Regions from separate parts of the Chroococcidiopsis sp. CCALA 051 genome, predicted to be linked through region 2. Evidence: riboswitches for the same ligand, from Rfam matches in the RefSeq annotation. Region 2 holds a riboswitch; each other region holds the start of a gene.

Region 1 (2,233 bases), on a different contig from region 2:
TGGTTGGCGCTTTCCTGACTGCAAAGCTACCAACTTCCACTGTTGCTGTCATTTTCGGCTTAGTTCTACTTTATTCTGCTTTTTCCTCCCATCGCTCTCGACAGGAGCATCAACTCAATACTCAGCCCGATCCTCTGGCTACCCGCTTAAAACTCGATGGTAGCTATCCTACTGCGGAGGGGGAACAAAGTTACCACGTCCAAAATGTGACTGCGGGTTTTGGTTTAATGTTTTTAGCCGGAATTTTGTCAGGTTTGCTGGGAATCGGATCGGGAGCAGTGAAAGTGCTAGCAATGGATCGGGCAATGCAACTGCCTTTTAAGGTGTCCACCACTACCAGTAATTTTATGATTGGCGTGACGGCGGCAGCAGGGGCAGGGGTATATCTCAGTCGGGGATACATCGATCCAGGGCTAGCAATGCCTGTGATGTTGGGGGTACTGGCGGGTTCCCTCATCGGTGCGCGGATGCTAGTTAAGATTAAACCTAAGCTCTTACGACAGATTTTCAGCGTTGTGATTCTGCTACTGGCAATTCAAATGATTTACAACGGTTTAACGGGACGGATTTGAAATGTCAAATTCCAGGGCTAGATGGACAGAGCATCAAGTCGAACAGATAGTTGGCAACCTCCTACGGCTGGGAGTAATTTTATCTGCCTCAGTCGTGCTATTAGGTGGAATTCTTTATCTGAGCCGCTACGGGATGGACTCTCCCAACTATCAAGTGTTTCGCGGCGAACCATCGGATTTACGCACGTTCCCTGGTATTGTCAGGAATGCGCTATCGCTAAGACGGCGAGGGCTGATCCAATTTGGTCTGCTGTTACTAATTATTACCCCAATTGTCAGAGTTGCATTCTTAACATTTGCTTTTGTTAAGCAAGGCGATCGCATCTACGTCGTTATTACACTGATAGTTTTGTCAACTTTGCTATATAGTCTAATTAATTCCGTGTAGTAGAACTGAATAAATATTTAATACATTTAGCTTTTTTTATAGTCCCATACCAAAAGACCGATCGTTAGTTAGATAAAAGATGTGTTATAAATTCTATATGGCAATGGAGCTTGCCAAAACCGCCGCTTCAGTTCGTGCTAAATGTTTTACCAGTTATGGCTGTAAAACAAAAGCTTGTAAATATCTGAAAGGCTGATGGCTCCTACTTTCCAAGCTAGCATTGGGAGAGTAGGAGCGAATAATTGCTTTTCCTAATTCTCCCGATCGCCAGTACCTAGCAGTGTCATTAAAGATAATCCAGGTCGTTATTTAATTCTCCTAGATCTTTTGATATGCTAAAAAATCCTGCAATCCGCGCTCCTGTGGCGATCGGTCTTGGTGCAGTCGCTGGGGCGCTCAGTCGTTATTACATCGGTGCGTGGTTCGTTCAGATATTCGGCACTGCAATGCCCTACGGTACGCTGTTTATCAACATCAGCGGTTGTTTCCTGATGGGATTCTTTGCTACGCTGTCGCTCGAACGGATAATTACCATTCATCCAGATGTCCGGCTGCTGGTGACAACGGGTTTTTTAGGGTCTTATACGACATTCTCAACCTACGAACTCGACACGGCTAGGCTATTAGAGCGTAGCTGGGAAAGCGATCTCCCGTACTGGGCAGGCAGCGCCTTGTTAGGATTGTTCGCTCTCCAAGTGGGGGCTGCCTTAGCTGAAGTGTTACGTACTTGAGAAGACATGAAAATTGAGATGATTAAGCGTTTCCTGTGGGAGAGTGAGTCGTCGGAACGTGGTGAACGACATTTACAGTTTCTTGGATCGCAATGCCACCCACCACCATTTCTTTGACCAATGGCAAGAAGGAGGCGATCGCCTCTGGTGTATCGATGATTGTCACAACCATCGGTAAATCCGAGGACAGCTCGATAATTCTAGCCGTGTGAATGCGGTGATGATTTCGTTTGCCATACCCCATCACCCCTCTAGTCACCGTAGCTCCAGCAAGTTCTCTGCGTCGTGCCTCTTCCACCAGAGCAATGTAAACGGGCTTCCCGCGCCAATGGTCTGACTCACCAACATATATTGTCAGCCGCTCTAGCATATTCATAGCAGCCTCCTGACTTACCATTTGAATCAAGTTGTCCTCGCTCTCCGGCTAACCCATAACAATACAGGAATTGCTGCCAGTTGAATCACCACCGAAAAGGTCACTAGTGCGCTAATCGAAGCATCATATAATATACCCATCAGAGCGCTCCCTAGAAACCAAGCCA
Region 2 (2,233 bases):
TACAGCCGCCGCCGTAGAATTTAACATCAGCGCGCCTTCTGGCATCAGAAGTAAATGTTGTTGTCTTAACTCGTCCCACTGCAAGCGTACACCTTGGGCTAAATGCGGTCGCGAGTGGTTTTTCATGTTAGACATGGAGGAGCCAAGACAAGGAGACAAGGGATTAGAGGAGTGTCAATCGACTTCTGACTTCTTACCCCAGCCCCGATCGTTGCCATTGGTAAATATATGTTGTGACTTCCATGCATAGATCGAGTTCGTCATAATCTGGTTGCTCCCAATCCGTCAGTGGCTTGCCGATGGGTGGATGGTAAGAACTTTCTCCAGGTGTACCTTGGGGGGCTTTAGAACTGTTGCTTTGCTCGTCTGGTGTAGAGCGATCTATTTTGTCCCAAACCATGATAGTTCTCCTTATGCGATCGTGTCATTAACCTAACTTTTGCTCAGGTCTTTCAGGGTGCGTTCTTTCTAGCTTTTTACGTAGGCGTTGAGTAATCGAGCGGCGATCGCTCTCTACTCTGGTAACGATACTAGCAATTGTCAATTACATATTATCTATTACTAGCCGTTAGATGTTTGTCATTTTTCAGTCACAATTGGCGGTCAGGCTAATCAACATACTTTAGTAGCAAATATTTTAACGCTTACTTAATTTCAATAAATAAGTCACTCTTCATACAGAGCGACTTCTTACCCAAGACAGTTATTTTTATTGTGATTTTCATGTTTATTAAAGTTTCTAAAAAAGACAGAAACTTATTTTTTTATCTTGTAAAAAAGCGGTAATAAGCTGTAAAGTTATGCATAATGGTATCATCCGGCAGCAAACAGGGCGGTGGCATCGACGACAAAGTAAGCTTGGGCAAATCTGGGAGCAGACGAAAGTTACTTTAAGGCTTGTCCTGAGCTATTTCAATTGGATTTGGGTACATTCCCGTAATGGTACTACTACTGCTCAAAGGGCAGACCTAACCTCAGAACCTTGGACTTGGGAAGATATTGCTGTTTATCCCACACTTGCTTGAGGCACAATCCACTGGTTGCCACAGTGTTAGGTTAGTTAGTCAGAAATGCGACCTGAGGTTGTTGCTCCCTTTATAGCAGTTCTAAATGATTTGTAAAGTAGGCTTCTAGCCTGCTCGTTCATGAATCAAATAGGATTGCTATATCACTTCTGTAGTTGATGTTTTAGGTGTCTCGATATACTTATGGACGGCAGGGATGGTTTTACAATTGTAAAAATAATCTGAGGTGATGGGGCTCGCCTTAACTGCCATCTGGAAATTGACATGACAACCAGAAGGCTGATGGCTCCTACTGTTCCGGCTTGCGGCGGAAGGGTAGGGCTATCGCTAGCCAATCTAACTTTCCAACGCGAGTTACGGTTCAACTGTTAACTAACCCGTAGTTGCGCGATGTTAGAGAGCTTTATCTGGATTTTGCTATTTGGCTTTTTTGGCGGTCAAATTGCTCGTCGCTTGAAAATTCCGGCGCTGGTAGGCATGGTGCTGGTGGGGATTTTCTTAGGTCCACAGGTGGCAAATGCAATTAGCCCTAGCGTTCTGGAGGCAGCTGGCACTCTGCGAACGATCGCTGTGATGGCGATTTTGATGAAGGCAGGGCTAGGGCTGGATCGGGAAAAGCTAGCCCGACAGGGAGCTGTAGCACTGCGATTGGGATTTTTACCAGCGGCGTGTGAGGCAATAGCTGTTGCTTTGGCTGCAATGACAATTTTTCAGTTTGACTTTCTCACTGGATTAATGCTGGGTTGCATCATTGGGGCAGAGTCTCCGGCTGTCATCGTGCCAGGAATGTTGCGATTGAAAAGCCTTGGTTGGGGCGTAAACAAAGGAATTCCCGATGCGATTTTGACGGGTAGCGCTCTGTCAGATGTTTTGCTGCTATTAGTATTTAGCCTGTTATTGACATTCCTTTCCCAAGGGAGTGCAGCAGGTGTAAAGTTACCGGGAGGTTTAACTTTAAGCGCGCTGCATCTGCTGCCGTTACAAATTATTTTCCAAATTGTGCTGGGAGTTGTACTAGGGCTGCTGACGGCGCGGCTTTTGGTATCTCTGCTAACAAAGCAAAACTGGACGCAGAATGCGGTACAAGATACGTTGGTAGCGGCAAGTTTGGCTCTGTTGCTCGTGGTAGCGGCAGAGAAATTGCCAATTTTCTCTGGCTACTTGGCTGTGATGGCAATCGGATTTTTTGCGATCGCATTCGATCCGCC
Region 3 (2,233 bases), on a different contig from region 2:
GCGGCGACTTCCCACCGTCCAGCCAGGGCTAACAGAGGGACAACAGCTGTATTGATGAAATAGCCCAGTGTCGTAATGCTCCAGTACTGGCGGGTGCGATCGCTCAGATAGCCAATTCCCAAACGTAGCCCGTAACCGATTAATTCTCCTAAACCTGCCACCAATCCAACCACAGTGCCACTGGCTCCCAACGTTCCCAAAAATGCGCCTGTAATGCTGCGTGCCCCTTCATAAGTGGCATCGGCACAAAGGCTCACAACTCCCAGCACAATGACAAATTTCAGAGCGGCATTTTTCTGGTTCATTCGCGTTGACTCTCTACCTTGATTTTTCAGCAGGCTCGTGGTGAACTACATTCACTGTTTCTTGGATCGCCAACCCTTGCGTTACCATTTCTTTAACTAAGGGAAGAAACTGGGCGATCGCTTCTGGGCGATCGACGATCGTAACTACGATTGGCAGATTGGCAAGTTCCATAATGCTAGCGGTATGAATTTGATGGTGTTGGCTTACACCATATCCTTCAACGCCTCTATTTACCGTTGCTCCAGCTAGTCTTTGCTGTCGGGCGGCTTCCACCAAAGCTGAATACAGGGGTTTTCCTTGCCAGCGATCGGACTCGGTAATGTAAATAGTCAATTGCTCCCAAGCACTCATCAGATTTGCCTCGCTAAAAACATTCCCAGTTCTACGCTCAAAAAACCTAAAATTGGACTTCCCAACCAGTAAAGCAATGCCCTTTTATAACTTTTAGTTCTCAAAAGATTTGAGGCATCTAGGGCATAAGTCGAAAATGTCGTATAAGAACCCAAAAAGCCTACTGCAACCAGCCATTGCAGTTCGGGAATAGAGAATGCTTGCTTTGCAGCTAAAGTGACGAAAAAACCCATCATTCCAGCTCCTGTCAGGTTAATGAAAAAGGTTCCGTAGGGAAACGCAATGCCAAGCCAACGGGCGCAGAGTAAGGTCAAGTAGTAGCGGCTCAACGCACCAGGAATTGCTCCCAAACTGACGAGCAGGGGAGTGTGGAACGCAGAATCGAGATTCTGCAATCCCTGCGTCTTACCCAGCTCCGCAAACACATAGCTCAGCATACCATTCAACCCCCGAAACTCCTGGAGAAGTTTTTCTAGCTGTCTTCTCGCTCTTCCAGGATGGGAGTACCTATAAGTAGCCCTACCCTCTTGAAACGAGTTCAGAAAGTAGGAGCCATCAGCCATTTCATCACTATTAAATGCTAGCCGTCTTGTTTTCAAAACGGTCTTGATGAGTGGCGGTTGTGGCAAGCTCCATTGCCATACAGTTTTTATCCTATCCTATTCTTGCCAACTACTCAAAACTGTTCGTTGTAAACTCCGCGCTTGTGTTGTTGCAAAAGTTGGAAGTGTTAAGGTAAATCAAGAATTCAGGCATTCTCGTAGACAGTCCGTTGCGATTAACAAAAAGATAGCAACTCAAGTTCATCCGCTATCTTGCTTGCTGAGAAATTCCTGCCTGTTTCAGGAAGAGATTTCCAGCCGCATTATTCTGATAAACACAATCAATTTGAGGTGAGTTTTCCAGAGTTCCGGTAAAGCCGAAAGTGTTCATTCTATTTTTACACTCTTGCTCCTGAGTGGCTGTTACCAAATTCTTTTGCTCCAAAACTGCCCAGTCGTTTCTGCGAATAACACATCCTGGTTGCATCTTGGGCTGAGAAATATACACGCTAAAAGGCTTGAGCGTCACGAATAGACGAGCATCCAATGTCATAGCACTAGCTCCGTATTGCACGCAAACTTGCGGATCTGGTGCAGCAAGATCGATATATTGGCTGCTAGCGACGTTTTCAGGACTGAAATTGACAGAAGAACTCAAGCCAACCCCAAGCCCAATTCCTACCATCAGCGCAGCCGCCACAATTGCCAAAGATGCATAGTTCCAGATTGACGATATGGATTTAGTGGGAGCGTTCAATTGTTTGGATTTCATAGGAATGGTACTAGGACAAACAAAACTTTCTCGACAAATGCCAAACTTGAAAGCCGCGATTCCAGCACTAGCAACAACATCACTACATCGCGGCAATTATTTAGAGAGACAAATACTATGTATCGGCGTTATTGTTACATGACGCATAAGCTACTTTTGGAACATTCAATTGAAGTACATCCCACCGTTGACATTGATTGTTTGCCCCGTGATATAGCCATTGATAGCCAACATCACAGCAGCCTCAGCAACTTCTTTAGCC

The links. Region 2 has a riboswitch for fluoride ahead of C7Y66_RS16510 (cation:proton antiporter). Riboswitches for the same ligand answer to the same signal wherever they lie in the genome.
Region 1: linked by a shared signal. The riboswitch ahead of crcB (fluoride efflux transporter CrcB) and the one ahead of C7Y66_RS16510 (cation:proton antiporter) in region 2 are both predicted to bind fluoride.
Region 3: linked by a shared signal. The riboswitch ahead of crcB (fluoride efflux transporter CrcB) and the one ahead of C7Y66_RS16510 (cation:proton antiporter) in region 2 are both predicted to bind fluoride.

What each region holds. Positions count from the first base shown of each region.
Region 1 covers NZ_PYCI01000011.1:68,413-70,645, reverse strand. Annotated here, with positions in the region: gene C7Y66_RS04465 (sulfite exporter TauE/SafE family protein) at 1-572, shown strand, start outside; gene C7Y66_RS04460 (DUF1634 domain-containing protein) at 574-960, shown strand; fluoride riboswitch at 1,051-1,172, shown strand; gene crcB (fluoride efflux transporter CrcB) at 1,293-1,691, shown strand; gene C7Y66_RS04450 (DUF190 domain-containing protein) at 1,714-2,067, opposite strand; gene C7Y66_RS04445 (MFS transporter) at 2,094-2,233, opposite strand, start outside.
Region 2 covers NZ_PYCI01000063.1:21,022-23,254, reverse strand. Annotated here, with positions in the region: gene pqqD (pyrroloquinoline quinone biosynthesis peptide chaperone PqqD) at 1-135, opposite strand, end outside; gene pqqA (pyrroloquinoline quinone precursor peptide PqqA) at 194-400, opposite strand; partial or broken gene C7Y66_RS16515 (IS1 family transposase) at 807-1,025, shown strand; fluoride riboswitch at 1,242-1,324, shown strand; gene C7Y66_RS16510 (cation:proton antiporter) at 1,416-2,233, shown strand, end outside.
Region 3 covers NZ_PYCI01000011.1:65,461-67,693, reverse strand. Annotated here, with positions in the region: gene C7Y66_RS04445 (MFS transporter) at 1-305, opposite strand, end outside; gene C7Y66_RS04440 (DUF190 domain-containing protein) at 319-657, opposite strand; gene crcB (fluoride efflux transporter CrcB) at 657-1,220, opposite strand; fluoride riboswitch at 1,197-1,306, opposite strand; gene C7Y66_RS04430 (DUF3172 domain-containing protein) at 1,468-1,971, opposite strand; gene C7Y66_RS04425 (3-oxoacyl-ACP reductase family protein) at 2,137-2,233, opposite strand, start outside.